3 regions of the Streptomyces sp. NEAU-174 genome follow, and region 3 is predicted to be linked to each of the others. Evidence: riboswitches for the same ligand, from Rfam matches in the RefSeq annotation. Region 3 holds a riboswitch; each other region holds the start of a gene.
What was found. A riboswitch is a leader RNA that binds a small molecule or an ion and turns the genes downstream of it on or off. The one in region 3 is predicted to bind cobalamin.

Region 1 (10,207 bases), on a different contig from region 3:
CAGCCCGGCACATTCGGCGGCGATGGGCGCGCCGGAGGCGGCGAGCCCGGCGACGGCGGCGCGCAGCGGCTCGTTCGCGGACAGCTCGGGGGCGTAGACCTCCGGGAAGCCGCCGCCGATCACCAGACCGCCGGTGCCCTCCGGGAGGCGCTCGTCCCGCAGTGGGTCGAAGGGGACGACCCGCGCCCCGGCCGCCGTGAGCAACTCGGCGTGCTCCGCGTACGAGAAGGTGAACGCGGCCCCGCCCGCCACGGCGACCACCGGCCGAGCCGCCCGGCCGCCCCGGCCCGCTGCACCGTCGCCCCGGCCCCCGGCATCGTCGCCCCGGCCCCCGGTACCGGGGACGGCGGCCATCGCCCGGTGTATCTCCTCCTCCGGATCCCAGGCCCGCCCGGACAGCGGCGGTGCGCTGCGCGCCAGCGTCAGCAGCCCGTCGAGATCGCAGCCCTCCCGCACCCGCGCCGCCAGCGCGGCCGCCGAACCGACCGCCTCCGCATGGCGCTCGGCCACCGGCACCAGACCCAGATGGCGGCTCGGGGCCCGCACCGCCCGCGTCCGGCGCAGCGCGCCGAACACCGGCACCCCGCACCCCTCCAGCGCCTCGCGCAGCATCGCCTCGTGACGGTCCGAAGCGACCTTGTTGAGGATCACCCCCGCCACTCGCACCTCGGGGTCCCAGGAGGCGAAGCCATGCACCAGCGCGGCCACCGACCGGGACTGCGACGACGCGTCCACCACCAGCACCACCGGTGCCCGCAGCAGCTTGGCCACATGCGCCGTCGAGGCCAGCTCGCCCTGTCCGGCCGCCCCGTCGAACAGACCCATCACCCCCTCGACCAGGGCCAGATCGCAGCCCGCCGCCCCATGCAGGAACAGCGGCGCGATCCGGTCCGGACCGCATAGATAGGCGTCCAGATTCCGGCCCGGGCGCGCGACTCCGGTCCGCGACCGGCCGGCCCCGGAGGCGCCCGGAGAGCCGACCGAAGAACCGGCCGAGGAGATGGCCAGCGCGTGATAGCCAGGGTCGATGTAGTCCGGGCCGACCTTGTGCGGGGACACATCCAGACCGCGCTCCGCGAAGGCGGCCATCAGCCCCGCCGTGACCGTCGTCTTCCCGCTGCCGGAGGCGGGCGCCGCGATCACCAGGCGTGGGACACTCACCACTCGATGCCTCGCTGGCCCTTCTGACCGGCGTCCATCGGATGCTTGACCTTGGACATGTCGGTGACCAGGTCGGCGAAGTCCAGCAGCTGCGCCGGTGCGTTACGCCCCGTGATGACCACGTGCTGCGTCCCGGGGCGGTCCCGCAGCACCGCCACCACCTCGTCGGGGTCCACCCAGCCCCAGTGCATCGGATACGCGAACTCGTCCAGCACATAGAGCCGGTATGTCTCCGCCGCGAGATCGCGCTTGACCTGCGCCCAGCCCTCGCGTGCGGCCTCCTCGCTGGAAGCCATGTCGCGCTGGACCCACGACCAGCCCTCGCCCATCTTGTGCCATGCGACGGTCCCCCCTTCGCCCGAGTCGCCGAGGACGCGCAGCGCGCGCTCCTCGCCGACCCGCCATTTCGCGGACTTTACAAATTGGAATACACCGACCGGCCAGTTTTGGTTCCACGCCCGCAGCGCCAGCCCGAACGCCGCGGTCGACTTGCCCTTGCCCTGACCTGTGTGGACGAGCACCAGCGGACGGTTGCGGCGCTGGCGGGTGGTCAGCCCGTCGTCCGGCACGACGGTCGGTTGTCCTTGCGGCATCAGGCGGCCCTCCGAGGGTTCGAAACGGTTCGTACATCGCGCACCAGCGCGGTCACGCTGTCGGCGCGCAGCTCGTCGAGTGTCACCGGAGTGCCCCGCAGTTCGCGCGCGAGCGCGCCCGCGAGCCCCAGCCGCACCGGCCCCGCCTCGCAGTCCACGACCACCGAGGCGACCCCGTCGCCCGCGAGCAGCCGCGCCGCGCGCCCGGCCCGCTCGACCGGCGTGGGCCCGCCGGACCGCCGCGCCTCCGTGGCCCGCCCGTCGGTCACCACGACCAGCAGCGGACGGCGTGCGGGATCCCGCAGCCGCTCCACCCGCAGTACCTCCCGGGCCTTCAACAGCCCGGCCGCCAGCGGCGTACGGCCGCCCGTCGGCAGCCGCTCCAGCCGTGCGGCGGCCGTGTCCACCGACGAGGTGGGCGGCAGCGTCAGCTCGGCGTCCGCGCCCCGGAAGGTGATCAGCCCGACCTTGTCCCGCCGCTGGTAGGCGTCGAGCAGCAGCGACAGCACCGCGCCCTTGATCGCGCTCATCCGCTTCCGCGCGGCCATCGAGCCCGACGCGTCCACCACGAACAGCACGAGATTGCCCTCCCGGCCCTCGCGCACCGCCTCGCGCAGATCGTCCCGGCGCACCAGCAGCCCGGGACCGCGCCGTCCGCGCGCCAGCTGATGCGGGGCGGCCGCCCGGACGGTCGCCGACAGATGCAGCGCGGAGAGCGTCCCCCGCGGGCGGCGCGCCCCGGTGGTGCGGCCGTGCGCGCTGCGGGCGCGCGAGCGACGACCCGCCGCGCCCTCGCCCAGGCCGGGGACGTCGAGCCGCCGGGTCCGGAACGGTTCGGCGGCGCCCACGGCCGCCCGCTCACCTCCGGTCCCGCCCACACCGTCGTCCGCTTCGCCCGGCCCGCTGTCGCGGTCGGCCGGGGCGGAGTCGGGCTCGCGGTCGGCCGTCTCGTGCTCACCCGTGCGCTGGTCGGGGACGGACGGCTCGGGTCCGGCGGGCGGCGACTGCTCCCCCGGCCCGTCACCCGCGCCCTCCTGCGGTCCGCCCTCGGGGCCGCCCGGGTCGTCCGGTCCGGAGCCGCCCGGCCCGTCCTCGGGGCCCGGGTCCGGATCCGGCTCCGGGTCGTCCTCCTCGAACCGCCGCAGGATCTCGTCCAGTTTGTCCTCGTCGAGCCCCGGCGCGTCGAACGGCGCCCGCCGCCTGCGGTGGGGGAGCGACAACAGCGCGGCCCCCCGTACGTCCTCGGTCCGGACGTCGGTGCGCCCCGCCCAGGCGGCCAGCGCGGTCGCCGTACGGGCCGTCACGATGTCCGCGCGCATCCCGTCCACCTCGAACCCGGCGCACACCGCCGCGATCTGCCGCAGCGCGCGGTCGCCGAGAGCCACCCGCGGCAGCAGGGAGCGCGCCGCCGCGATGCGCTCCCGCAGGGCCTCCTCGTCCGCCGCCCAGCGCGCCGCGAACCCCTCGGGGTCCTCGTCGTACGCCAGCCGCCGCCGCACCACCTCGACCCGCTCCTCGGTGTCGCGGGACGCCGCGACCTCCACCGTGAGGCCGAAGCGGTCCAGCAACTGCGGCCGCAGCTCGCCCTCTTCGGGGTTCATGGTGCCCACCAGGAGGAAGCGCGCCGCGTGCCGTACGGACACCCCCTCGCGCTCCACGTAGGAGGCGCCCATGGCGGCCGCGTCGAGCAGCAGGTCGATCAGATGGTCGTGCAGCAGGTTGACCTCGTCGACGTAGAGCACCCCGCGGTGGGCGTCCGCGAGCAGCCCGGGCTCGAACGCCTTCACGCCGTCCGACAGCGCCCGCTCGATGTCCAGCGCGCCCACCAGCCGGTCCTCGGAGGCGCCCACGGGCAGTTCGACCATCCGCGCGGGGCGCGCCTCGCCCGTGCCCGGCTCATGGGGTCCGTCCGGGCAGGACGGGTCGGGCGCGGCGGGATCGCAGGAGAACCGGCACCCGGCCACCACGTCCACCTCGGGCAGCAGCGAGGCGATCGCCCTTACGGCGGTGCTCTTGGCCGTGCCCTTCTCGCCGCGCACCAGGACGCCGCCCACGGCGGGTGAGACGGCGTTGAGGAGCAGGCCGAGCCGCAGGCCGTCCATGCCGACGATCGCGCTGAAGGGGTAGGTGGTGGTCACGCGGTGATACCTCCTGGGGTGCGTGGGCACAGCGGTCCGGTGTGGGGGCGGGGGCTCGTCATGGCGTCCCCCCTGGGACCCCCGGAGGGACGAACGGCAGCCCCTCCGGGACGCCCTCCTCGATGAGCCGCAGCAGCGCGTCCGTGTCGGCGTGCTCCTCGATCAGGTCGCCGAGGCGGTCGAGCTGCTCCTCGCGCAGCTCGCCGAAGCGGGTGTCCGGCGCGGGGACGAACGCCCGGCCCGCCGCGGCGGCCACCCGCCGCAGAAACGCCCGCCGGAAGCCGTCGCTCTCCAGCGAGCCGTGCCAGTGCGTGCCCCACACCGAGCCCACCCGGCAGCCGTCCAGGAAGGGCTCCTCGGCCCCGTCCAGCAGCTCGGCGACCCCGTGGTGGATCTCGTAGCCCTCCACCCGCTCGCCGAGCGCCTCGCCCACCGGCCGGGCCAGGGTCTTCTCGGCCGCGAACCGCACCCGCACCGGCAGCAGCCCGAGCCCGGCGACCGTCCCGGCCTTCGACTCGACCTCGTCCTCGATGCGCTCCCCGAGCGCCTGGAAGCCGCCGCAGACGCCCAGCACCGGACGGCCCTCGACGGCCCGCCGGGCGATCGCGTCGGCCAGCCCGCGCTCACGCAGCCACTCCAGCGCCCTTACGGTGCCCCTGGTGCCCGGCAGCACCACCAGGTCGGCGTCGGCCAGTTCCTCGGGCCGGTCCACGAACCGCACGATCACGCCCGGCTCTGCCGCCAGCGCGTCCACGTCCGTGAAGTTGGACATCAGCGGCACGGCGGCCACCGCGATCCGCAGGACGTCCGCGCCGTAAGGGGGCGCCACGACGCTCTCCCGCACCGCGCCGCGCAGCGACACCCGCAGCCCGTCCTCCTCGTCGATGCCCAGCCCGTGGGCGAACGGGAGCACCCCGACGGTCGGGCGCCCGGTGAGGTCGCGCAGCATCTCGAGGCCGGGCTCCAGAAGGCTCGCATCGCCGCGGAACTTGTTCACCAGGTAGGCGGCCACATGCCGTTGATCGGCGGCCGACAGCAGCGCGGTCGTGCCGAAGAAGGACGCGAAGACACCACCGCGGTCGATGTCCCCGACCACCACGACCGGAAGCCCGGCGGCGCGCGCAAGACCCATGTTGACGATGTCGGTGCGGCGCAGATTGATCTCGGCGGGGCTGCCCGCGCCCTCGCAGATCACCGCGTCATGGGTGCGCCGCAGCTCCTCCAGGCACTCCGTGACGGTCCCCAGCAGCGCCTCCCGCCCTGTGGAGACCCTCTCGCCGGGTGAGGGGGCCCCGGGCCCGCCGAAGTAGCCACGCGCGCTCAGCTCGCCCACCGGCTTGCCCAGCAGCACCACCTGGCTGCTGCGGTCGCCGCCCGGCTTCAGCAGGACCGGGTTCATCAGCGCACTGGGCTCGACGCGCGCGGCGGCCGCCTGCATGGCCTGCGCCCGCCCGATCTCCGCCCCCTCCCGGGTGACGAAGGAGTTGAGCGACATGTTCTGCGCCTTGAAGGGCGCCACGCTGACGCCCTTACGGGCGAGCCACCGGCAGATCCCGGCCGTCACCACGCTCTTGCCCGCGTCGGAGGTCGTGCCCGCGACGAGCAGCCCCCCGCCGCGTGCCCCGGAGCCGCGTGCCCCGGAACCCTCCGTGCCGCCCTTACCGCGTATCCCGCTCATCCGCCGCCCCTTCCCAAGGCCCGGGGCCGCCCCGTCAACGCCCTCAGGACCGGCCGGGCCGCCATGGACACCCCGAGCGCCAGCACGCCGACGCGCCGCGACAGCCGTATCGCCCGCTCGATGTCGGCCGACTCCACCGGCCGCCCGCCGGAGTTGAGCACCGGCCGGTGCTCGACCCGGCCGCCGTACGCGAGGGTGCCGCCCAGCCGGACGCCGAGCGCGCCCGCGAAGGACGCCTCCACGGGGCCCGCGTTGGGGCTCGGATGGCGTCCGCCGTCGCGCCGCCAGGCGCGCCACGCACCGCGCGGATCGGGGCCCGCGAGCGTCGCCAGGGCCGCCGTAAGGCGCGCACCGGGCCAGCCGGCCACATCGTCCAGCCGGGCCGCCGCCCAGCCGAACCGCCGGTAGCGCGGCGACTTGTGGCCCACCATGGCGTCCAGGGTGTTGACGGCGCGGAATCCTATGAGCCCCGGCACGCCGCCCACGGCGCCCCACACCAGCGCGCCCACGACGGCGTCGGAGGTGTTCTCGGCCACCGATTCGACCACCGCGCGGGCGATCTGCGGCCCGTCCAGCGCCTGCGGATCGCGGCCGCACAGATGCGGCAGCCGCTCCCGGGCGACCTCGAGGTCCCCGGCGGCCAGCGCCCCGCCGACGGCCCGTGCCTCCCGGCCCAGGCTCGTGCCGCCCAGCACGGCCCAGGTGGCGGCGGCGGTCAGCGCGACCTCCGCGCCACGGCGGCTGCCGAGGCCCCGTACGGCGCGGGTCAGCAGCGCGGCACCGGCGGCCGCGCCGCCCGCGCACAGCGCGGTGTGCAGGGCCCCGTAGCCCCGGTGGTCGCGCCACAGCCGGCGCTCGGCGGCCGCGGCGGCGCGCCCGAACGCGGCCACCGGATGGCCGCGGCGCGGGTCACCCGTGGCGAGGTCGCCGAGGAAGCCGAGGGCCGCGCCACACGTGAACGAGGCGTGGTCGGCAGGCATCCGTCAGGCCGCCGTCACGCCTCGGCGCGGCGATACGGAACCAGACGGGCCGGAGGGGCCGGAAGAGCCGAGGCGGACAGGGAGGGCTGGCGGCGTGACGATGCCGGGCATGGCGGTATGTCCTCACTCAGGGTCCGCGCCCTGGTTCGACGTGACCGGCGGTGAGAGTCTCCTGGCTCCCGGATCCGCGGCCCTCCCGGTCTTCCAGCCCCGCGTACGCGACGAACCGTACGGACGAGCCGTGACCCCATACAGGCGATGGGAGGGTGCTCCCCGGTGACAGTGGCGGGACCGCGCCGGATTCTCACCGGCTTCCTCTCCTGCCGCCGTTTGGCTCGGGAAGTCCACCATGGGCCGCGAATGGCCGTCAACTCGCATATGACCTATGACGCCCGAGTGTGCCGAGCCCCACAGCCAACCGCCCCCCACAGGACGGCCGCCGGATGGTCGGCGCTGGTCAGCGCCACGATCCGGCGGCCGGTGGGTCGTTCGGGGAAGCGGGGTCCTCAGGCGACGATCAGATAGATGCCGTATGCCACGGCCGCGGCGCACACCGCGAAGCAGGCGTACGCGCCGGTGCGCGTGAGCGAGGAGGCGCCCACCGCGCCCCCGGGCACGGCGGCGGCCGTGCCGCCCTGCTCCGGCGCCGCCTTACGGGAGGTGCCGACGATGCCCAGGGTGAAGACGCCCACCATGCCGACGGTCACCGCGAGGCTGATGCCGAAGACCTGGCCGAGTGCCGCCCAGTCGATGCTCATGTTTCCTGGCTCCTTAGCGGGTGGTGCTGCTCGCGGCGGCGGGGGTGGGGGTCTGCTCGGGGGTCTGCTCGGGGGTGTGCTCGGGGGTGTGCTCCGAGGTGTCGTCCTCGGGGGCGGCGCTCGCCGCACCGGCGGGCGGCGGGGCCACGGACCGCAGGGCGGCCGTGACGGCGCCCACCGGCTCCTGGGTGCCGACCTCGTTGACGTTGGTGTGGTCCACGGGCTTGCGGCGCGACAGCATCCAGATCGCCCCGCAGGCCAGGACGGCGAGCACGGCCACCGCCGTGATTCCCGCGTTCCCCTGGTCGGCGAGGAGCGCGGCGGCGCCCGCCACCAGACCGGCGGCCGGCAGGGTCAGCACCCAGGCGACCACCATGCGGCCCGCGGTCGACCAGCGCACCACGGCGCCCTTGCGGCCGACACCCGCGCCCATGACGGCGCCGGAGCAGACCTGGGTGGTGGACAGCGCGAAGCCGATGTGGGAGGAGGCGAGGATGACGGTCGCGGCGCCGGTCTGGGCGGCGAAGCCCTGCGGCGGCTGGATGTCGGTGATGCCCTTGCCCATGGTGCGGATGATGCGCCAGCCGCCCAGGTAGGTGCCGAGCGCGATGGCCAGGCCCGCCGAGACGATGACCCACAGCGGCGGGTCGGAGTCGGGCGCCACCACGTTCCCGGTGACCAGCGCCAGGGTGATCACGCCCATCGTCTTCTGGGCGTCGTTGGTGCCGTGGGCCAGGGAGACCAGGGCGGCCGAGGCGATCTGCCCCGCGCGGTAGCCCTTCGCGGTGTCCTCGGGGGAGCGGTCGCGGCCGAGCCGGTAGGTGAGCCGGGTGGCGGCCAGCGTGGCGATGCCGGCCACGATCGGCGCGGCGACGGCGGGGATCAGGACCTTCATGACGATCGCGTCGCCGTTGACCCCGTCCAGGCCCACGGAGACCACGGTGGCGCCGATCAGACCGCCGAACAGGGCGTGCGAGGAGCTGGAGGGGAGTCCGGCGAGCCACGTCACCAGATTCCACAGGATCGCGCCGACGAGTCCCGCGAAGATCACTTCTGGCTGGATACCGGATCCCTCGTCGATGATCCCGCCGGAGATGGTCTTGGCCACCTCCACGGACAGGAACGCGCCGACGAGATTGAGGACGGCCGACATCGCCACCGCCACCCTGGGCCCGAGTGCTCCCGTGGAGATGGTGGTGGCCATGGCGTTAGCCGTGTCGTGAAAGCCGTTCGTGAAGTCGAACACCAAGGCCGTGACGATCACGATCCCGATGAGAAGCGTGATGTGTTCCATACACCCGGTCAATCAGTTTCGAAGGTCGTTAGTGGCACGGTGAACGTAAGGAAACAGGGTGAACGGGAGATGAACTGAGCAGGGCATCGGGGTGACATGGTTGCGGTGTCGCTAAAGCCTGGTGAATTTCAGCCTACGCTCCCATGTCGTAGGGGAGTTGAGCCGCGTTCGAGAGCCACCGGAGGCGGCCCCGAGGCCGGTCTCGCGTGCGTCCGCCGTCCCCTCACGTTCACCCGTCCGGAGTCGGGTGCCCACGAGGCACGGTCGTAGTCGCCCGCCGCGCCGGTCCCGCCGCCGCGCCCGCTGCGCCGGTCCCGCCGCCGCGCGGTCGGCGGCCGCCTGGAAGGATCGGGCCCCGGAGGTGAGGGCAGGTGACCCAGTCGCGATCCACGCGGCAGCCGCAGCCGCGGCTGACGCATCCCCTGCGGCAGGCATGGACGCAGGTGGTGAGTACGGCCCGCAGGACCACCGCCGACGGCCTGGTCGTCGGCACCTCGGGCAATGTCTCGGCCCGGGTCGGCGACACCGTCCTGGTGACCCCGAGCGGCGTCCCGTACGACCGGCTCGGCCCCAGGGACGCCGTCGCCGTCGACCTGGACGGACAGCAGGTCCTCGGCACGCTGAAGCCCACCAGCGAGCTGCCCATGCACCTCGCGATCTACCGGGAGACCGACGCCGAGGCCGTGGTCCACACCCACGCCGTCCACGCCACGGCCGTCTCCACGCTCGTCGACGAGCTCCCCGCGATCCACTACATGACCGCCGCCCTCGGCGGCCCGGTCCGCGTCGCGCCCTACGCGCTCTACGGCACGGACGAACTGGCCGCCGCCATGCTCGAGGCGCTGCGCGACCGCAGCGGCTGTCTGCTGCGCAACCACGGCACCGTCGTCCACGGCGCCACCCTGGACCAGGCGTACGACCGCACCGCCCAGCTCGAATGGATGTGCCAGGTCTGGCTCACCGCGGTCTCCGTCCCCGGCCGCACCCCCTCCCTGATCCCGCCGGACGAGATGCGGCGCGCCGCCGAGAAGCTGAGCGGCTACGGCCAGAAGGGCTGAGCCCGGCACGCCCCGGGCCCCGGCCCGGCGGTCACCCGGCCGGGTACGCCCGCTGGCCGGGGGCCGCCTCGCCGACCACACTGGGAGGGATGCGTCTGCGAACAACGGCGGTCGCGGCCGCCACCACCCTGCTGAGTGTCGGCGTGGCCGCGGTGGCGGCCGGACGGTACGCCACCAGCGCTGCGCTGAAACCGGCCCCCGACCGCCCGCTGCCGAACGAGGCGCCGCTGACCGTCCACGCGACCGCGGCCGGCCAGATCACCCTGACCCGCTCGCTCGCCTCGCTGCGCCCCGGCACCTACGGCCTCACCGGCCGCTCCTGCCACGCCGTCGTCGGCCCCGTCATCGAGGACGCCCCGCACCCCGCCGACTGCGTCGTACGCCGTCTGGAGCGGGTCACCCACGGCGAGCTCACCCCCGGCACCCGGGTGCGGCTGACCCCCCAGGTGCACATCGGCAACCCGCGGGACGCGCTCGGCATCGACCACGCCGACGTGGACGTGCCCGGCGAACTCGGGCCGCTGCCCGCCTGGTTCATCCCCGGCGA
Region 2 (10,207 bases), on a different contig from region 3:
GTGAGCTGGGCCTCTCCGAGCCCCGGCTGACCGTGCTGGAGTACGCGGCGCTGATGCACGACATCGGCCAGCTGTCGCTCGTGGACCCGGTGCCCGCGGGGGCCACCGAGCCGCTGCCCGCCGCCGAGCAGCGCAGAATCGCGCTGCTCGGCGGCGCTGTGGTGCGCCAGACCGGGGTACCCGCCGAGGTGGCGCTGGTCGTGGAGCGCCAGGCGGACCCGTACCGCGAGCAGCCGCTCGCCGCGCGTATCGTGCGCGCGGTGAACGCGTACACCGAGCTGGTGAGCGGGCCCGCGGCCGAGGGCGGCGCGGCCGGGGTGGCCGCGCTGCGCGCCCTGGAGCGGCTGCGGCTGGCCACGGCGCGCGACTTCGACCCGGTCGTGGTCGAGGCGCTCGCCACGGTGCTGTCGCGCGGGGTTTACGGCCGCCCCCGGTGAGAACTGATAACTCGCCGGTAATGAGCGGGGCTCCCGAGGGGCATGGTTGGATGCGAGGAGAGGGGTGCCAGGCCAGATGGCCGGTGGCAAGGAGGTGTGGTGGGCGTCGCATCCCGGCCGCAGCGTGAGGGGTCGGGCTGAGATGTCCGCGAATGTGTGGCAGGTTGTCTTCAAGGGAGGGCGACGCCGTCCGCGAAGGCATCTGGTACGGGACGACTTCGATACCGGCAGGCGGGAATCGTGAAGATCTTCGGCAAGGTACGGCACCGGCCGTCCGCCTCATGGCGGCAGGCCACGGACCGTGCGTTCACGCTCATCGGCGACGGCCGGTACGAGGACGCGGGCGCGCTGCTGACCCGCGCCGCCGACCTGGAGCCGTGGCTGTCGGAGTCCTGGTTCAACCTGGCGCTGCTGCACAAGTTCCGGCACGACTGGGAGCAGGCGCGCGCCGCGGGGCTCCGAGCGGTCGCGCTGCTGGACCGCGAGACGGGCGCTCCGGACTGGTGGAACGTGGGGATCGCCGCCACCGCGCTCCAGGACTGGCCGCTGGCCCGCCGCGCCTGGCAGGCGTACGGGCTGAAGGTGCCCGGAGAGGCGTCCGCGTCCGGTGAGCCGCTCGGCATGGAGCTGGGCAGCGCGGCGGTGCGGCTGTCCCCGGAGGGCGAGGCCGAGGTGGTCTGGGGCCGCCGGCTGGACCCGGCCCGGATCGAGGTGCTGTCCATCCCGCTGCCGTCGTCCGGGCGGCGCTGGGGCGAGGTGGTTCTGCACGACGGTGTGCCGCACGGTGAGCGGGTGACCTCCGCGGGCCCCGCGTACCCGGTCTTCGACGAGATCGAGCTGTGGGCGCCGTCCCCGGTGCCGACCTGGGTGGTGCTGCTGGAGGCGGCCACCGAGGCCGACCGGGACGCCCTGGAGCGGCTCGCGGCGGACGCGGGCTTCGCGGCCGAGGACTGGTCGTCGTCGGTGCGGCTGCTGTGTCGTTCCTGCTCGGAGAGCCGGATGCCCAGCGACGAGGGCGAGGGCGAGCATCTGGACCCCCACGACCACAGCGAACCGGGCCACCCTGGGCCGCTGGGCCACCGTATGGCGGGGTCGGGGTCGCTGTGGGTGCCTGAGCGTGAATGCGGGATCGCGGCGCCTGGGGGGTTGGTGCGGGGGTTGCTGGACGGGTGGGTCGCGGATAGTCCGGATACGCGTGAGTGGCGGGATCTGGAAGAGGTCTGCTGACCGCCTGGCGGCTGGCGGACCGTGGGCGCCTGCGGCGGGTTTGTCCCCTCCCCGCCCCTTCCCGAAACTGGGGCTCCGCCCCAGACCCCGGACCCTGGGCCGGGGCTGCGCCCAGAACCCGGAGGGAAGGGGCGGGGAGGGGAAAGATCCGCCAGCGGACCGTCACAGCGCGTAAGCGCGCCGCACCCCGCCGCGCCGTGCCCGTACCCTGTAGGGCGACGCATCACGGTTGAAGGAAGGCATACGGCGGACGATGTCGCAGCAAGGGACGAAGCAGCGGGTGGACGACGAGTTCATCGTGGACACGGAGGACTGCGAGGAGCGCGAGCGGGCCTTCCGCGAGCGCGGCACCGCCCGCCCGATCACCGTGTACGGCAACCCGGTCCTGCACAGGGAGTGCCGGGACGTGACCGTGTTCGACGAGGAGCTCGCGCGGCTCGTCGACGACATGTTCGCCAGCCAGCGGGCGGCGGAGGGCGTGGGCCTGGCCGCCAACCAGATCGGTGTCGACCTTAAGGTCTTCGTCTACGACTGCATGGACGACGAGGGCGTTCGCCATGTGGGTGTGGTGTGCAACCCGGTCCTGGAGGAGTTGCCCGCCGACCGCCGGGTGCTGGACGACTCCAACGAGGGCTGTCTGTCGGTCCCCACGGCCTACGCCGAGCTGGCCCGCCCCGACTACGCGGTGGTGCGCGGCCAGGACCTCGACGGCGAGCCGATCGCCGTGCGCGGCACCGGCTACTTCGCGCGCTGCCTCCAGCACGAGACCGACCACCTCTACGGCTACCTCTACATCGACCGGCTCTCCAAGCGCGACCGTAAGGATGTGCTGAAGCAGATGGCCGAGGGCACCGCCCGCTATGAGACGGTGCCCAACGACTGAGTGTGTCCTACATCACAGGGTCGGGCCCTTGGGTTCGGCCTTGTGATGTCAGAGCTCCTCCGACATCAGAAGTCGTCGTCGAACGCCACCGACCCCTCCACCGCGACCTGATACGCCGAAGCGCGCCGCTCGAAGAAGTTCGTCAGCTCCTGCACGTTCTGGAGCTCCATGAAGGAGAACGGGTTCTCCGAGCCGAAGACCGGCGCGAAGCCGAGCCGCTGGAGGCGCTGGTCGGCCACGCACTCCAGGTACTCCTGCATCGACGCGGTGTTCATGCCCGGCAGCCCGTCCCCGCACAGATCGCGGGCGAACTGGAGCTCCGCCTCGACGGCCTCCTTCAGCATGTCGGTGACCTGCCGCTGGAGCTCGTCGTCGAAGAGGTCCGGCTCCTCCTCGCGGACGGTGTCCACGACCGAGAAGGCGAACTCCATGTGCATCGACTCGTCGCGGAACACCCAGTTGGTGCCCGTCGCCAGGCCGTGCAGCAGCCCGCGCGAGCGGAGCCAGTACACATACGCGAAGGCGCCGTAGAAGAACAGCCCCTCGATGCAGGCCGCGAAGCAGATCAGGTTGAGCAGGAAGCGGCGGCGGTCCGCCTTGGTCTCCAGCCGCTCGATCTTCTCCACCGAGTCCATCCAGCGGAAGCAGAACTCCGCCTTCTCCCGGATGGAGGGGATGTTCTCGACGGCGGCGAAGGCCGCGGCGCGGTCGTCCGGGTCGGGGAGGTAGGTGTCCAGCAGCGTCAGATAGAACTGGACGTGCACCGCCTCCTCGAAGAGCTGCCGCGACAGATACAGCCGCGCCTCGGGGGAGTTGATGTGCTTGTAGAGCGTCAGCACCAGGTTGTTGGCCACGATCGAGTCGCCGGTCGCGAAGAAGGCGACCAGACGGCCGATGAGGTGCTGTTCACCGGGGGAGAGCTTGGCGAGGTCGGCGACGTCGGAGTGGAGGTCGACCTCCTCCACGGTCCAGGTGTTCTTGATCGCGTCGCGGTAGCGGTCGTAGAACTGCGGGTACCGCATCGGCCGCAGGGTCAGCTCGAACCCGGGGTCCAGCAGGTTCTTGACGTGGCCCGGCGCGGTGTTCACGGTGGTCATCTCGGATGCGGTGGGCATTACTGGCAGGCCTCGCAGGACTCGGGGTTTTCCAGGGAGCAGGCGATCGCGTCGGCCTCGGCCGGGGCCTGCTGTACGGGCAGCGGAGCGGGGGTGGCGGCGCCGCCCCGGGCGCTCTGGGCGATCCGGGTGGCCGGACGCGAGCGCAGGTAGTACGTGGTCTTTATGCCGCGCTTCCAGGCGTAGGCGTACATCGAGCTGAGCTTGCCGATGGTCGGCGAGGCCATGAAGAGGTTCAGCGACTGGCTCTGGTCCAGGTACGGCGTGCGGGCCGCCGCCATGTCGATCAGGGCGCGCTGCGGGATCTCCCACGCGGTGCGGTACAGCTCCCGTACGTCCGCGGGCACCCAGGAGAGGTCCTGGACCGAGCCATTGGACTCGCGCAGCGCCTCACGGGTCTGGGCGTCCCAGACGCCCAGCTTCTTGAGGTCGTCCACCAGGTAGGAGTTGACCTGGAGGAACTCCCCGCTCAGCGTTTCGCGCTTGAAGAGGTTGGAGACCTGCGGCTCGATGCACTCGTAGACACCCGCGATGGAGGCGATGGTCGCGGTCGGCGCGATCGCCAGCAGCAGCGAGTTCCGCATCCCGGACTTCGCCATCCGCTCGCGCAGCGCCTGCCAGCGCTCCGGCCAGGTGACCACCGCGTCCGGGTAGTGGTCCGGGTGCAGCACACCGCGCGCGGTGCGGGTCTCGGCCCAGGCGGGGTGCGGGCCGTGGCGCTCGGCGAGCTCGCAGGACGCCTCGTACGCGGCGAGCATGATGCGCTCGGAGATCCGCGTGGAGAGCGCCGTGGCCTCGGGCGAGTCGAACGGCAGCCGCAGCCGGAAGAAGACGTCCTGGAGCCCCATGAGGCCCAGACCCACCGGGCGCCAGCGGGAGTTGGAGGCCCCGGCCTCCTCCGTGGGGTAGAAGTTGATGTCCACCACGCGGTCGAGGAAGGTCACGGCGGTGTGGACGGTGGCGTCCAGGCGCTCCCAGTCCAGCTGCCCGTCCTCGCCCAGGTGCGCGGCGAGGTTGACCGATCCGAGGTTGCACACGGCGGTCTCGCCGTCGTTCGTGACCTCCAGGATCTCGGTGCAGAGGTTGGAGGAGTGGACGACCCGGCCGGGCTCGGCGGTCTGGTTGGCGGTGCGGTTGGCGGCGTCCTTGAACGTCATCCAGCCGTTGCCGGTCTGCGCGAGGGTGCGCATCATCCGGGCGTACAGCTGGCGCGCCGGGACCTGCTTGACCGCCTTCCCCTCGGCCTCGGCCCTGCGGTACGCGGCGTCGAACTCCTCGCCCCACAGGTCCACCAGATCGGGCGCGTCGGCCGGGGAGAACAGCGACCAGTCGGCGTCCGCCTCGACCCGGCGCATGAACTCGTCCGGGATCCAGTGGGCGATGTTGAGGTTGTGGGTGCGGCGGGCGTCCTCGCCGGTGTTGTCCCGCAGCTCCAGGAACTCCTCGAGGTCCGCGTGCCAGGTCTCCAGGTAGACACAGGCCGCGCCCTTGCGCCGGCCGCCCTGGTTCACGGCGGCCACCGAGGCGTCGAGCGTGCGAAGGAACGGCACGATGCCGTTGGAGTGCCCGTTGGTGCCCCGGATCAGCGAACCGCGGGCCCGGATGCGGGAGTAGGACAGGCCGATGCCGCCCGCGTGCTTCGACAGCCGCGCCACCTGGTGGTAGCGGTTGTAGATCGAGTCCAGCTCGTCCAGCGGGGAGTCCAGCAGATAGCAGGACGACATCTGCGGATGCCGGGTGCCGGAGTTGAACAGCGTGGGGGAGCTGGGCAGATACGACAGCGTGCTGGTCAGCCGGTAGAGCTCGGCCACATCGTCCAGCGCACGCTCCGAGAGGTTCTCGGCGAGCCCGCAGGCCACGCGCAGCAGGAAGTGCTGCGGGGTCTCGATCACCTGACGGGTGATCGGGTGGCGCAGCAGATAACGGCTGTAGAGGGTGCGCAGCCCGAAGTAGCCGAAGCGGTTGTCTGCGCCGTCGGCCAGCGCCCGCTCCACCAGCGCGTCCAGCCGCTCGGCGTGGGCGGCGGCGAACTCCGCGGTGGAGTCGGCGAGCAGGCCCTCGCGGTGGCCCACCCGGACGGAGGCCGAGAAGGAGACCGCGCCCTGCCCGGCCGCCTCCTCCGTGATGGTGAGCGCCAGCAGCCGTGCCGCGAGCCGTGAGTACTCCGGCTCCTCGGCGATCAGTCCGGCCGCCGCCTCGGTCGCGAGCCCGCGCAACTCCGCCTCGTCCGAGCCGGGATGACGGCCGCGCAGGGCGGCGGCCGCGACCTTGCCGGGGTCGGTGGCGGGCAGGTCGGCGGTGAGTCCGGTCAGCGTCCGTAGCAGGGCGGTCCCGGGCGCGTCGTCCGCTGCCTGAGAAGCCGCCTGCGCTGAAACCGGATCGGCGGGCGCGATGGTCACTGAGGTGCTCTCCTTCGCTCGGTCAGGGCCGGTCCGGATCACAACTCCGGACGGGCCCGAGGCCGCGAGGGGTGGTGCGACGGTCGCGTACGGGCATGCCGGTGCCGCACTCCTCGTACGCCAGGCACACCACGCAGCGTCCATCGGCCCAACCCTCGAGGCCGGGGGACGTGTTCACAGGGCTGTCGGCAGGCGCTCGGACTCACGGGCACGCCGAATTGAGCGCACACGTACACCGTTGCGGGACAGTTCCGGATTCCCACCGGATTCCCCTGCGGCGACAGCGAGGACGAGCATACATCTTGTGTTGGCCGACGCACGCGCCCCCATATCTTGTGTCGGAGCTGCGGAGTTTCGCATGAATGTGCTAGTGCGTTCCGGCCTGGCGAGCCGGCGTCCTGGTCAGGCGGCGGCCAGGCGGGGCCTACTTGCCGGTCTCCTTCTCGTACGCCTTGATGACCTCGTCGGTCGGGCCGTCCATCAGCAGCTCGCCCTTCTCCAGCCACAGCACCCGGTCACAGGTGTCCCGGATGGACTTGTTGTTGTGGCTGACGAGGAAGACCGTGCCGGCTTCCTGACGGAGCTCCCGGATCCGGGCCTCGGAACGCTTTTGGAACTTCCTGTCACCGGTGGCCAGCGCCTCGTCGATCATCAGCACATCGTGGTCCTTGGCCGCGGCGATGGAGAACCGCAGCCGGGCCGCCATGCCCGAGGAGTACGTCCGCATCGGCAGGGTGATGAAGTCACCCTTCTCATTGATGCCGGAGAAGTCCACGATGCCCTGGTAGCGCTCCCGGACCTGCTCACGCGACATCCCCATCGCCAGACCGCCCAGGATCACGTTCCGCTCACCGGTCAGGTCGTTCATCAGAGCCGCGTTCACCCCCAGCAGCGACGGCTGGCCATGGGTGTAGACCTTGCCGCGCTCGGTGGGCAGCAGCCCCGCCACCGCCTTCAGCAGCGTCGACTTCCCCGACCCATTGGACCCGATCAGACCGATCGACTCACCCTTGTACGCCACGAAGGTGACCCCGCGCACCGCGTGCACCTCACGCATACCCGGCGCGCTCTTCCGCCCCAGCAGACGACTGAGGGCGGCGGTGGCACTGCCCTTCCCCTTCGGGCCGCCGTTGACCCGGTAGACGATATGGACGTCGTCGGCGATGACGGTGGGCACCCGCGCCGGCGCGGAAGCCGCCCGAGCGGCCTGCTCGGCCCGCTCCGCCTGGGCACCTTTGTCGAGGGTCTGCTCAGCCACGGCCGTACTGCTCCTCTGCCTTCCAGAAGTACACGAATCCCCCGACACCGAAGAGCACCGCCCAGCCCAGGGCCAGCGCCCACACATGCGGCGGCAGGTTCGACGAGGGGTAATCGTTGATCAGGGCATAGCGCATCAAGTCCATATACACGGCCGCCGGATTCGCCAGCATGGCGTCGCTGATCCAGCCGCTCGCCCCCGCGTGTTCGAGGGTGCGGGCCAGCGGAAACATCACGCCCGAGGCATACATCCACGTACGCAGAATGAACGGCAGTAGCTGCGCGAGGTCCGGTGTTTTGGCGCCGAGCCGCGCCACGATCAGCGACAGGCCGGTGTTGAAGACGAATTGCAGGGCCAGCGTGGGGACAATCAACAGCCAGGCCAGCGCCGGGAAGTGACCGAAGCCCACCAATACGACGGCCAGCACGATCATCGAGAACAGCAACTGCTGGAGCTGCTGGAGCGCGAACGAGATGGGGAGCGAGGCGCGCGGAAAGTGCAGGGCCCGCACCAGCCCCAGATTCCCGGAGATCGCCCGTACGCCCGCCATGGCGGACGCCTGGGTGAAGGTGAAGACGAACACACCCGTCACCAGGAACGGAATGTACACGTCGTTCGGCAGGCCCCGGTTGCTCTTCAGCAGCATGCCGAAGATGAGGAAGTACACCGCCGCGTTGAGCAGCGGGGTCACCACCTGCCACAGCTGACCCAGCTTGGCCTGGCTGTACTGGGCGGTGAGCTTCGCCTGCGAAAAGGCCAGGATGAAATGGCGCCGGCCCCACAGCTGACGGCCGTATTCACGCAGCCCCACCCGGGCGCCGCTGACCGTGAGGCCATGGGCGGCTGCCACGGCCGCGAGATTCTCGGGAGGGTGGATTCGTTCGCTGTCTCGAACGAGGAGCTGGCTCACGTAGACACCTTTCGGCCCTGCGGCTGGCCTCGGCACTTACGACGGAACGGGTGCGTTCCGTCGTTGCGTAACCTAGAGCAGGCGACGATGGAACGCAACCGTTCCACCGTCGAGTAGGCTCAAGCCATGGAGAAGGAGCCAACCAAGCCCCGGCGCGTCCCCGCGGGCGCCGCGGTACTCCAGGAGAACGTCACGGACGCCATCCGCGCGGCGGTCTTCGAGGAGCTGGCGACCGTCGGCTACGGGCGCATGTCGATTGAACGAGTGGCGCGCCGGGCCGGGGTGGGGAAGGCGGCCATCTACCGTCGCTGGCGTTCGAAACTTCCCATCGTTCTCGAGGTCGTCTCCGCCTTGGCGAAACAGGGCCTGCCGACGCCGGACACTGGTTCTCTGCAAGGCGACATAAAGGTTTTGCTGGAAGCGACGGCTCGGGTTCTCTGGCATCCGATGGCCGCGCAAATCATTCCTGACCTGTTCGCGGAATCCGCGCGTAACCCGGATATGGCCCAGGCATTGCAAGCGGCAGTGCGGGATTCCCAGCGCGGGATCGCCGACGTGGTCATCCGCAACGCGGTCAACCGGGGAGAGCTGTCGGCCGACACGGACGTCGATCTCGCTCTCGACCTGGCCAGTGGCCCGCTTTACTGGCGCCTGAGCACCATGCGATCGCCCCTCCCCGAGGGATATCTGGACGGCCTGGCCGCGGCGACCACCGCTGCTTTGGCCGCCGCTCGTATGTCTCGCTGAGCGGCGGCCGGTCTCACAGCTCCACGGTGAAGGCCCAGAGGGTGATGTCCGTCTCCGGCAGGGGCGCCCAGTCGCGCTCCGGGGCGCGGGTGAAGCCCAGGCGCTCGTACAGGCGGTGGGCGGCGGTCATCGAGTGCTGGCTGCTGATCACGATTCGCCGCAGGCCCAGTGCGCGGGCCCGGTCCAGGCAGGCTCGCACGAGCGCCTCGGCGGCCCCGCGACGGCGGGACTCGGGGCGGACGGCCAGCATCCGGAACTCGCCCTCGCCGGGGCGGGCCAGCTCCGCGTACGCCCCGCCGTGCACGGCGAACGCCACGGCCCCCAGGACCTCGTCGCTCGCCGCGTCCGCCGCGACCAGCAGCTCGGCCTCGGCGGCCCGGCGGCGGGCGTCGCGCAGGGTGGCGAGATAAGAATCACTGTCCCCGAAGTCCAGGAGACCGTCCCCGAGATACACCCGCGCGGTGAGCTCTCCTATTGCGTCCAGCTCCTCGTCCCGCGCGCGCCTGATGGTGATGTCCATGCCCGCAGTCTGCCGCATGCCGGGTGCCCGGTGTCACTGGGTGACGGCGGTGATCACTCCGGTGGAGCCCGCGCGCTTGTTGGCGGCGTCGGCTTCCTGGTGGGTGACATAGCGCCGGACCGTGCCGTCCGGCAGCGTCAGCTCATAGACGACAACGGGTTGGGGCGGCCATTGAGCCGCCGTTCCGCCGCAGTTGCAGGCCATGGTCTTCCCTGCCTTTCCCTCGGGTCGGTGGTGAGTTGGGGTTGGGGTTGGGGTTGGGGGTCAGTCCAGCCATCGCGAGGCGACTCCGGCCAGGTAGGAGAGCGTCAGGGCGGTGGCCGGGAGGTGGAACCACGCGGTGGAGTGCAGCAAGGAGGCGTAGACGGCGATGGCAGCGGCCACCCATGTGCTGGTGCACCAGCCGCAGTTGACCAGGTAGGTGGGGCGGGAGTCGTCGCCGAAGCGGTCGGCGACCCAGATTCTGAACCCCGCCGCCAGGGTGTCCTTGGTGATGAAGCGGGTGATCCGGCAGGTGGTGCCGAGGGCGAGAAGGAACGCGGCGAGGCTCATCGGATCGTTTCCTCCCCGGGTGGTCATACGGGGTCGGCACGGCCGATGTCACTGATGAACCGATGAGTCGGCGCTGCCGATATCACTCATTAGAGGCATGACGGGCGGTGGCAGGCCATACCCCTTGGCGTGCATTCGCCCGAATAGCCGAGCGCTTGT
Region 3 (10,207 bases):
CGCCACCTGGCAGGAGCTGCGGACACGCATAGGTCTGAGGATCGTCGACGGCATCGGCGCCACCGAGCTGCTGCACATCTTCATCTCCGCGGCCGGAGACGACATCCGGCCCGGCGCCACGGGCAAGGCGGTCCCCGGCTACCGCGCCACCATACTCGGCCCCGACGGCGCGGAACTCGGCCCCGGGGAGCCGGGCAGACTCGGTGTCATCGGCCCGGTCGGCTGCCGCTATCTGGGCGGCGAACGCCAGCGGGACTACGTGCTGGAGGGCTGGAACATCACCGGTGACATCTTCCACCGGGACGAGGACGGCTACTTCCACTACCACGCCCGCAGCGACAGCATGATCGTCTCCTCCGGGTACAACATCGGCGGCCCCGAGGTGGAGGCCGCCATCGACACCCACCCGGACGTCGTGGAATCCGCCGTGGTGGCCCGCCCCGACGCCGAGCGCGGCTCGATCGTGTGCGCCTTCGTGGTGCTGCGGGACGGTGTGCCCGGCGGCGCGGCCAAGGCGAAGGAGATCCAGGACCACGTCAAGCAGGTTCTGGCGCCCTACAAGTACCCGCGCGAGGTGCGGTTCCGGGACGCCCTGCCGCGCAACACCAGCGGCAAGCTACAGCGCTTCAAGCTGCTGCGCACGGTCGTCGAGGACGAGCCGGCCGCCGAGGCCGTCGCCGAGAACTGAGAGGAACACCCTTGAAAATCGCCATTGTCGGCGGCGGTCCCGGCGGGCTGTACTTCGCGGCCCTGATGAAACAGCTCGACCCCGCCCACGACATCACCGTCTGGGAACGCAACGCACCCGACGACACCTTCGGCTTCGGCGTCGTCTTCTCCGACGAGACCCTCGGTGGCATCGAGAACGCCGACACCACCATCGCCCGGGGCATGGCCCGGCGCTTCGCCCGCTGGACCGACATCGACATCCACTACCGGGGCGAGAGCCACACCGTCGGCGGCCAGGGCTTCGCCGCCATGGGCCGCAAGGAACTGCTCCACCTGCTCCAGGAACGCTGCCATGAACTCGGCGTCACCCTGCGCTTCTCCACCCCCGCCCCGGACACCGGGCAACTGCGCGCGTCGTACGACCTGGTGGTGGCGGCCGACGGAGTCAACTCCCAGGTACGGACCGCCCACGCGGAGGTCTTCCGCCCCTCCCTGGACCGTCGGCACAGCACGTACATGTGGCTCGGCACGGACCGGGTCTTCGAGGCGTTCCAGTTCTTCGTCAAGCAGACGGAATGGGGCGTCATGCAAGTGCACGGCTACCCCTACTCCACCACCGGCTCCACCTTCATCGTCGAAATGCACCAGGACGTCTGGCGGCGGGCCGGCTTCGACACCACCGAAGGAGCCGACCTCCCACCCGGCGCCTCCGACGAGCACGCCGTCGCCCGCGTCCGCGAGCTCTTCGCCGATGAACTCGACGGCCACCAGGTGTTCGCCAACAACTCCAAATGGCTGAACTTCACGACCGTACGCAACGAACGCTGGCACCACCGCAACCTCGTGCTCATCGGAGACGCCGCCCACACCGCCCACTTCTCCATCGGCTCGGGCACCAAACTGGCCATGGAGGACGCGCTCGCCCTCGCCGCCTGTCTGCACGAACACCCCGACACCGAGGGCGCGTTGACCGCCTACGAGACCGAGCGGCGCCCGGTCGTGGAGTCCACCCAGCGGGCCGCGCAGGCCTCACTGGAGTGGTTCGAGAACATCGGCATGTACGTCCACCAGGAACCCACCCAGTTCTGCTTCAACCTGCTGACCCGCTCCCGCCGCATCACCTACGACAACCTGCGCACCCGGGACCCGGAGTTCGCCGACCGCGTGGATGCCGCCTTCGCCACCGCACAAGGGCTGGGCAATACCGCACCGGCGATGTTCCAGCCGTACCGGCTGGGCGAGCTGGAGCTGAGGAACCGGGTGATCGTGTCCCCGATGGACATGTACTCCGCCATCGACGGCGTGCCCGGCGACTTCCACCTCGTCCACCTCGGCTCCAAGGCCATGGGCGGCGCCGGACTGGTGATGACCGAGATGGTGTGCGTCTCGCCCGAGGGCCGCATCACCCCCGGCTGCACCGGCCTGTGGAACGACGAGCAGCGCGATTCCTGGCGGCGGATCGTCTCCTTCGTCCATGAGCGGAGCACCGCCCGTATCGGCCTCCAGCTCGGCCACTCGGGCCGCAAGGGCTCGACCCGGCTGATGTGGGAGGGCATGGACGACCCGCTGCCGGAGGGCAACTGGGAGGTCGTCGGCCCGTCCCCGCTACCGTACGGCCCCGGCTCCGCCGTGCCGCGCGAGCTCACCCGCGCCGATATGGACCGGATCGCCGAGGACTTCGTGGCCGCCGCCCGCCGGGGCGCCGACGCCGGGTTCGATCTGCTCGAACTGCACTGCGCGCACGGCTACTTGCTGTCCTCCTTCCTCTCCCCGATCGCCAACCGCCGCACCGACGCGTACGGCGGCCCGCTGGAGCACCGGCTGCGTTTCCCGCTGGAGGTCTTCGACGCCGTACGGGAGGGATGGCCCGCGGAACGACCGATGATCGTGCGCATCTCCGCCACCGACTGGGTGCCGGACGGCAACACCGAGCACGACGCGGTGGAGATCGCCCGCGCGTTCATCGCCCATGGCGCGGACGCCATCGACGTCTCCTCCGGCCAGGTCACCAAGGACGAACGGCCCGCCTTCGGCCGCTCCTACCAGACCCCGTTCGCCGACCGGATCCGCCACGAGGTGGCCGCCGCCACCGGGGCCGCGGTCATCGCGGTGGGCGCGATCGCCTCCTACGACGACGTCAACTCGCTGCTCCTGGCGGGCCGCGCCGATCTGTGCGCCGTGGGCCGCACCCATCTGTACGACCCGCACTGGACCCTGCACGCCGCGGCCGAACAGGAGTACCGGGGCCCGGGCGCCACATGGCCCGTGCAGTTCGGCGCGGGCAGCCGCAAGCCCCCGGCCGCGCGCACCGACGCCATACGACCCCGGCTGTCACTGCTCCGGCCCGACACCGCCGACCAGGCCGTTCATCTGCGCTGGACGCCGCCGCGTGCTCCGGCTCCCGTCCCCTGAAGGTGTGGGAACCGGGTGTCAGCCCGTCGCCGCCGCCCGGTAGGGGCGGAAGAAGGCGCGCAGCTCCTCCGCGTAGAGCTCGGGCTCCTCGAACGGCGCGAAGTGTCCGCCGCGCGGGGGCTCTGTCACGCACACGAGGTTCGTGGTGCGCTCCAGCCACGCCCGCGGCGGGCGGACGACGTCGCCGCGGAAGAGCGAGAAGCCGGACGGCACCTCGACCCGGCGGGCGTGCTGCGCGGGCGGGATGGCGGCGTTGGCGCGGTACATGCGCATCGAGGAGCCGATCGTGCCCGTGAGCCAGTAGAGCGTGACGTTGGTGAGGATCTCGTCCTTGGTGTAGCTCCGCTCGATATCACCGTCGCAGTCGCTCCACGCCCGCAGCTTCTCGACGATCCACGCGGCGAGCCCGGCCGGTGAGTCGGTGAGCCCGAAGGCGGCGGTCTGGGGCTTCGTACTGTGCATGGCGGCGTAGGCGCCCTCGGCCGCGCTCCAGGCCGCGACGCTCTCGAACCAGGCGCGCTCCTCGGGCGTGAGGTCCGCCGGGTCGCCGGTGTAGCGCGGCAGGCCCCCGTCCGTGCGGTGCACGGCCACCACCCGGTCGGGGTGGTCGAGCGCGAGGTAGCGGCTCACATGGCTGCCGATGTCCCCGCCCGCCGCGCCGAACCGCTGATAGCCGAGGACGTCCATCAGCTCGGCCCACAGCCCGGCGACGGCGATGGAGTCGAGCGGCGGGCCGGTGGGCCGGTCGGAGTACCCGAAGCCCGGCACGTCGGGCACGACCACGTCGAACGCGTCGGCGGGGTCGGCGCCGTGCGCACCGGGGTCGGTGAGGTGCGGGATGACCTTCGTATAGCGCCAGAACGAGTCCGGCCAGCCGTGGCTGAGCACCAGCGGCAGGGCGGGCCCGGCCGGGGCGGCGGCCTTGACGTGTGCGAAGTGGATGCCGAGGCCGCCGAGCCGGACCCGGAACCGGGGCAGCCGGGCGAGCGCCGCCTCCTGCGCCGCCCAGTCGAACCCGTCCGCCCAGTAGGCGACGAGCTCACGGAGGTAGTCGAGGTCGGTCCCGAGCGCCCACCCGGCGTCCTCGGGCGCGTCCGGCCAGCGCGTCGCGCGCAGCCGCGCGCGGAGGTCCTCGAGGGCGGCGGGGTCGGCCCGCGGGGTGAACGGCTCGGGTGTTTCCGGCATGCCACTCACCCTACAAGCCGCCCATGTCAGCCGTCGGGGATGCCGACGGTGCCGAGGGCGGGCACGGGGGATGTGCCCCGTCGCCGATACTCCGGTCGTGGGGCACGATTCAGGTCGATCGGCGGCGGCGATACGCCTGCGTCTTCGCGCGGTTGCCGCACAGTTGTCGGGGGCGTCGCCCACGAGCAGGTCGTGCTCCCGCAGCCAGCGCTCCAGATCGCCGGGCGTGGCGAGTGCGTCGTGCCCCGTGAGGCGCCGCCCGTGCGCGACGAATCCCCGGCGGTCCTCGGTGTTGGCGAAGTGATGGAGCAGGGCGATGCCCGCCGGGAGGCCCTCGACATCCTCGGCCCTAGTCGGCGGCAGTATGACCGATGTCTCCGTAGACGCGCCGGTAGGCATCCTTCACCCGGATCCGATCGCCGTCGAACTCGAACATGTCACAGCCGTGCACCTCGTGGACCCGGCCATCGGCATCCGTACCGGTGTAGGACCACTGGGAGGCGCCCCGGTCCCCGGCGATGAACGCCACTCCGCCGGGCCGCGACTCGAGCCCCGCAACACATGGCGGGCTCATGGCTCGTCGCATACGAAACTCGGCCCGCACACGGATGGGGGCGTCCGCGGGAGGCCGTGCGTCCGGCGCAGGAAGCGGATGACCGGGTGACCCGGCTCGTGGGTGACCTCGGCCCGGACGCCGTAGACCCGCTTGATCAAGGACGGGGTCAGCACCTCTCCGGGCGTGCCTTCGGCCACGACACCTCCCTCGCGGAGGACGAGCAGCCGGTCGCAGTACATCGCGGCGAGGTTGAGGTCGTGGAGGGCGATCACGGTGGCGATCGGCAGGCCGACGACGAGGTCGAGCAGATCGAGCTGGTGCTGGATGTCGAGGTGGTTGGTCGGCTCGTCGAGCAGGAGCTCGCGCGGTTCCTGGGCGAGGGCCCGGGCGATCTGGGTGCGCTGGCGTTCGCCACCGGAGAGGGTGTGCCACGACTGACCGGCCCGGCCGGTCAGTCCGCTGCGCTCCAGGGCCGCGTCGACGGCCCGGGTGTCCGCCGCGTCGGCCGACGCCCAGGCGCGCCGGTGCGGGATACGGCCGAGGGCCACCACCTCGCGGACGGTCAGCTCGGTCTGGGTGTGGGCGTGCTGTTCCACGGTGGCGATACGGCGGGCCGTGGCGCGGCGGCCGACCTGTGGCAGGGCACGGCCGTCCAAGGGTGACCACTCCGGCGGAGGGGGCGAGGATCCCGGCGAGCAGCCGCAACAGGGTGGACTTCCCCGAGCCGTTGGGGCCGAGCAGGCCCACCGTCTCGCCGGGCCGCAGGGTGAGGGTGATGCCGTCCACGATCAGCCGGCCGTCGGTGCGGCGGCTGACGCGGTCCGCGCGGAGCCCGGACGCCGCTGCCCCGGTGGCGGGGGATCCCGGGCCGGGGGTTTCCGCGGTGGAGTCGGTCATGTCTTCCTCCGGCCGCGGTAGAGCACGGCGACGAAGGCCGGTACGCCGATGAGGGACGTCACCACGCCCACCGGGACCTCCTGGGGGTCGATGACGGTACGGGCGGCGGTGTCCACCCACACCAGGAAGATGGCCCCGGCCAGCGCGGTCACCGGCAGCAGACGGGCGTGGCCGGAGCCGGTGAGGGCGCGGGTGGCGTGCGGGAGGACCAGGCCGACGAAGCCGATGGCCCCGGCGGAGCTGACCAGGGTCGCGGTGAGCAGCGCGGTCGCGCACAGCAGGACGAGACGGGTGCGGGCCACCCGGACCCCGAGCGCCGCCGCGGCCTCCTCCCCGAAGGCGAACGCGTCCAGGGTGCGTGCGTGGCCGAGGCAGACCACGAGCACGGCGGCCAGGACGGCGGTGCACAGCAGCACATCGCCCCATCCGGCGCCGGTGAGCGAGCCGAGGAGCCAGAACAGCACGGCCCGGGTGGTGTCGGCGTCCGCCGAGGTGAGGACGATGAACGAGGTCAGCGCGGAGAACAGCTGCATGGCGGCCACTCCGGACAGCACCACGCGGTCGGTGCTGCCGCCGAGGCTGTGGCTGAGCACCAGGACCAGGCCGAACGACACCAGCGCACCGGTGAACGCGCCCGCCGACAGGGACACGGCCCCGCCGCCCACGCCGAGCACGACCACGGTGACGGCGCCCGTGGAGGCGCCAGAGGACACCCCGAGCACGAAGGGATCGGCCAGCGGATTGCGCAGCAGGGACTGCATCACGGCCCCGCAGAGGGCCAGACCCGCCCCGCACCCCGCGGCCAGCAACGTGCGCGGCATGCGCAGGTTCCACACGATGCCGTCCCGGAGCGGCGGCAAGGTGCTCTCCCCCAGGCCGAGATGGGCGGTGACCGCCGCCCATACGTCGGCCGTGGAGATGTCGGCCGGGCCGATCGTCACGGCGAAGGCGACCGACGCGAGCAGCGCGGCCAGCCCTCCGGCGAGCAGCGGCAGGATGCGCGTGCTCAGGTGGCCGGCGCTCACTTGGCGAGCCCGAGGTCGCGCAGCCCGGCGGCGACCTGTTCCACCCCTTCGACCGTACGGATGGACGGGTTCATGGCCTGCCCGCTCAGCAGGATGTACCGCTTCCTCTTCACCGCGGTGAGGTTGCGGGTGGCGGCGTTGGTCTCGAGGAAACGCATCTTGGCCTCGGCGGTCTCCGCGGTCTGCTGCCTGCGCGTGAGATCGCCGAGGACGATGACGTCCGGGTCGCGGTCGGCCACGGTCTCCCAGTTGATCTGCGGCCACTCGTCGTGGGTGTCGGAGAAGGCGTTCTCCGCCCCGACGGCCCGGGTGATGGCACCCGGCGCGCCACAGCAGCCGGCGAGGTAGGGCGACTGGGAGTTGGCGAACCAGTACATGAGGGAGACACCGGAGGCGTCCAGTCCCGCCGTGGCCTGGTGAGCGCGCTCCTTCAGCCGCGCGACGAGCCTCTCTCCGCGCTCCTCGACACCGAACGCGTGGGCCAGATCGCGTATCTCGCCGTAGACGACACCGAGGGTGAGTGGCTTGCCGCGGGAGCCGTCGCCACCGCTGTCGGTGTCCCTGCCCGCCGCGCAGTCGGACGGCGAGACATACGTGGGCACGCCCAGCTTCTCGAACTGCTCGCGGGTGGCCACACCGCCCCTGCCGAGGGTGGAGACGAACGAGGCGGTGACGATGTCGGGTTCGGCGTCCAGGGACTTCTCGAAGGACGGCGCGTTGTCCGCCAGGCGCTCCACCGTGGCGTTGGCCTTCTCCAGGCCCTTCATCACCGGGTCGGTCCAGGTGGCGGTGGCCGCCATGCGGTCGGCGAGCCCGAGCGAGAGCAGGATCTCCGTACTGCCCTGGTTGAGCGACAGGGCCCGCTTCGGGGCGGATTTCAACGTGACCTTGTGGCCGCAGTTGTCGATCGTGCGCGGATAGCCCGAACCGGCGGGCCTCCCGGCGTCCGCGCCGTCATGGCCGGAGCCACCGCACGCGGTGAGCAGCAGGGCGGGGGCGAGCAGGGACGCCGCGGTACGGCGGGCGGAGCGGAGCACGGGCAGCCTCGGTGGTCGGGGCTCGTACGCGGAGCCTGGCCTTTGGGTCGTCCTCCGCGCACCGGGCGCGGAGGTGCCAGCAGGTCTTCGGACTCGGGCTCGTCCGGACGGGGCCCCTTCCCGGTGCTCGTTCGCGACGGCCCCGCGGCCGTCACGGACTCCTCCCAGTGGTGTCGCCTGCCCCGCCCGTCCCCCTCACCGCTGCGCGTCAGCTCCGGATTCACACCGGATTCCCTGGCCTCGGATATGGCACGACTGGCTCCGACGAGCCTACCAAGAGCGCCGAACGCCCACGCCCCACGGTCAGTTCGGCTGCCGACGTGCCCGCTTCACCTCGCGGTCCACGGCCCAGGCGTCCCCGACCGGCCCGAGGTGGCCGAGCTTGTCGGGGTTGACCACCGTGCGAATGGTCTGGATCTGCCCGTCGAGCACATCGAGGACCAGGGTGTGGAGCACCTTGCCGTCCCGGTCGCGGAGGATCGCGCCGGGCTGGCCGTTGACCTCGCGCGGCTCCAACGACACATCGATCCGCAGCAGCCAGGGGAAGACACCGCCCAGCAGCCGCGCCACGTTCTCCGCGCCCATGACGGCCCTGGCCAGCTGCGGGGCCTTGCCGCCGCCGTCCCCGACCAGCCGCACATCGGCGGCCAGCAGCTTCCGCAGCCCGCCCACATCACCGTCCTTCAGCGCGTCGAAGAACCGCGTGGCCAGCTCCTGCCGCTCCCGCCCGTCCGCCGCGAACCGCGGCCGTCCGTCCCGCATATGGCGCCGCGCCCGTACCAGCAGCTGCCGGCACGCCGCCTCCGACCGCTCCACCGCCGTGGCGATCTCGTCGAACCCGAAGGCGAACACCTCCCGCAGCACGAACACCGCCCGCTCCAGCGGGCTGAGCCGCTCCAGGAGCAGCAGCGCCGCCATCGACACCGAGTCGGCCAGCTCCACCGCCCGGGCCGGATCCTGATACGGATCGCTGAGCAGCGGCTCGGGGAACCACGGGCCCACGTACTCCTCCCGTCGCACCCGCGCGGAGCGCAGCACATCGATCGAGACGCGTGTCACCGTGGCCGACAGATACGCTTTTGTCGACGTGGGCCGGGTGGCCGAGCCGTCGAAGCGCAGCCACGTTTCCTGCACCGCGTCCTCGGCCTCGCTCACACTGCCCAGGATCCGGTAGGCGATCGAGAACAGCAGCGGCCGCAGCTCCTCGAACTCCTCGACCTCGCTCACGCCGACTCCTCCGTTGCCGATACCGGTCAGTGGAACTGCCCGACCTGGTAATCGCCCGCCGGCTGCTGGGTGATGGCGTTCAGCCGGTTCGCCATGTTCATGAACGAGACCAGGATCACCAGGGCGGTGAGCTGCTCCTCGTCGTAGTGCTTGGCGGCGTTCGCCCATATCTCGTCGCTGACGCCACCGGCCGCGTCCGCGATCCGGGTCCCCGCTTCCGCCAGCTCCAGCGCGGCGCGCTCGGCGTCGGTGAAGACCGTGGCCTCCCGCCATGCCGCCACCAGGTGCAGCCGCACCGCGGTCTCACCGGCCGCGGCCGCCTCCTTGGTGTGCATGTCGAGGCAGACGGCGCAGCCGTTGATCTGGCTCACGCGCAGCGCCACCAGCTCCTGCGTGGCGGGCGGCAGCGGCGAGTCCTTGACCGCCTTGCCCGCCGCCATGATGGGCTTGAGGACCTTGCCCGCGGTCGGGCTGGCGGAGTAGTTCAGTCGCGCGTCCATGGTGTGCTCCTCCGTGGTTGTCAGTGGCTACACCCCTGAGACGAGATGGCCCCGCCCCCTGTGACATGGACGCATGTGACCTGCGTCTCCCCACCACCGGGCCCGCTGAGCCAAACAGTTGTACGCTACGGCTCGGTCCGATCAACGGAATGACCGATCAACGGAATACAACGGGGAGACAGAGTCATCGTGAGCGAGCGAACCGGCAGAATACGTTCCCCTCGCACCTACTCCGCCGTCTCGGGGCTGCTCACCGGGACGATCGCGCTGTACATCGCGCTTGTCGCCTTCGGCAACATCACCGACTTCGACACCAATCAGCAATTCGTCCGCCATGTCCTGGCGATGGACACCACGTTCAAGGACGACGACCTGATGTGGCGGGCCATCAAGTCCACCGCGCTCCAGGACACCGCCTACGTGGCCATCATCGTCTGGGAGAGCGTCGCCGCCCTCGTCCTCATCGCCGCGACGGCCATGTGGGGCGCGGGACTGCGCGGAGGCAGCGTCCACCGCGCCCGTCAGGCCAGCACCGTGGGGCTGTTGATGCTCATGCTGCTGTTCGGCGCCGGGTTCATCGCCATCGGCGGTGAGTGGTTCGCCATGTGGCAGTCCAAGACGTGGAACGGCCTGGAAGCTGCCACGCGCGTCTTCCTGATCTCCGGGATCGTACTGCTGCTCATTCACCTGCTCGCGGCC

Region 1: another riboswitch for cobalamin. It lies ahead of ACT2CW_RS41325 (cobalamin biosynthesis protein); the one in region 3 lies ahead of ACT2CW_RS21620 (ABC transporter substrate-binding protein).
Region 2: another riboswitch for cobalamin. It lies ahead of ACT2CW_RS11785 (ribonucleoside-diphosphate reductase subunit alpha); the one in region 3 lies ahead of ACT2CW_RS21620 (ABC transporter substrate-binding protein).

Annotation. Positions count from the first base shown of each region.
Region 1 covers NZ_JBQTCE010000020.1:66,526-76,732, reverse strand. The annotation lists gene ACT2CW_RS41345 (cobyrinate a,c-diamide synthase) at 1-1,164, opposite strand, end outside; gene cobO (cob(I)yrinic acid a,c-diamide adenosyltransferase) at 1,158-1,754, opposite strand; gene ACT2CW_RS41335 (putative cobaltochelatase) at 1,754-3,892, opposite strand; gene ACT2CW_RS41330 (cobyric acid synthase) at 3,951-5,570, opposite strand; gene ACT2CW_RS41325 (cobalamin biosynthesis protein) at 5,567-6,550, opposite strand; cobalamin riboswitch at 6,697-6,914, opposite strand; gene ACT2CW_RS41320 (hypothetical protein) at 7,057-7,308, opposite strand; gene ACT2CW_RS41315 (anion permease) at 7,322-8,602, opposite strand; gene ACT2CW_RS41310 (class II aldolase/adducin family protein) at 8,974-9,660, shown strand; gene ACT2CW_RS41305 (alpha/beta hydrolase) at 9,750-10,207, shown strand, end outside.
Region 2 covers NZ_JBQTCE010000003.1:534,995-545,201, reverse strand. The annotation lists gene ACT2CW_RS11805 (HD-GYP domain-containing protein) at 1-437, shown strand, start outside; gene ACT2CW_RS11800 (tetratricopeptide repeat protein) at 678-1,664, shown strand; gene def (peptide deformylase) at 1,918-2,547, shown strand; gene ACT2CW_RS11790 (ribonucleotide-diphosphate reductase subunit beta) at 2,613-3,644, opposite strand; gene ACT2CW_RS11785 (ribonucleoside-diphosphate reductase subunit alpha) at 3,662-6,061, opposite strand; adenosylcobalamin-variant (AdoCbl-variant) riboswitch at 6,244-6,345, opposite strand; gene ACT2CW_RS11780 (ABC transporter ATP-binding protein) at 6,486-7,319, opposite strand; gene ACT2CW_RS11775 (ABC transporter permease) at 7,312-8,229, opposite strand; gene ACT2CW_RS11770 (TetR/AcrR family transcriptional regulator) at 8,356-8,976, shown strand; gene ACT2CW_RS11765 (GNAT family N-acetyltransferase) at 8,990-9,496, opposite strand; gene ACT2CW_RS11760 (DUF7196 family protein) at 9,530-9,700, opposite strand; gene ACT2CW_RS11755 (hypothetical protein) at 9,761-10,048, opposite strand.
Region 3 covers NZ_JBQTCE010000007.1:201,220-211,426, forward strand. The annotation lists gene ACT2CW_RS21590 (AMP-binding protein) at 1-688, shown strand, start outside; gene ACT2CW_RS21595 (bifunctional salicylyl-CoA 5-hydroxylase/oxidoreductase) at 700-3,081, shown strand; gene ACT2CW_RS21600 (epoxide hydrolase family protein) at 3,100-4,266, opposite strand; gene ACT2CW_RS21605 (hypothetical protein) at 4,616-4,840, opposite strand; partial or broken gene ACT2CW_RS21610 (ABC transporter ATP-binding protein) at 4,837-5,719, opposite strand; gene ACT2CW_RS21615 (FecCD family ABC transporter permease) at 5,716-6,729, opposite strand; gene ACT2CW_RS21620 (ABC transporter substrate-binding protein) at 6,741-7,787, opposite strand; cobalamin riboswitch at 7,843-8,056, opposite strand; gene ACT2CW_RS21625 (RNA polymerase sigma-70 factor) at 8,085-9,008, opposite strand; gene ACT2CW_RS21630 (carboxymuconolactone decarboxylase family protein) at 9,035-9,508, opposite strand; gene ACT2CW_RS21635 (DUF2165 domain-containing protein) at 9,698-10,207, shown strand, end outside.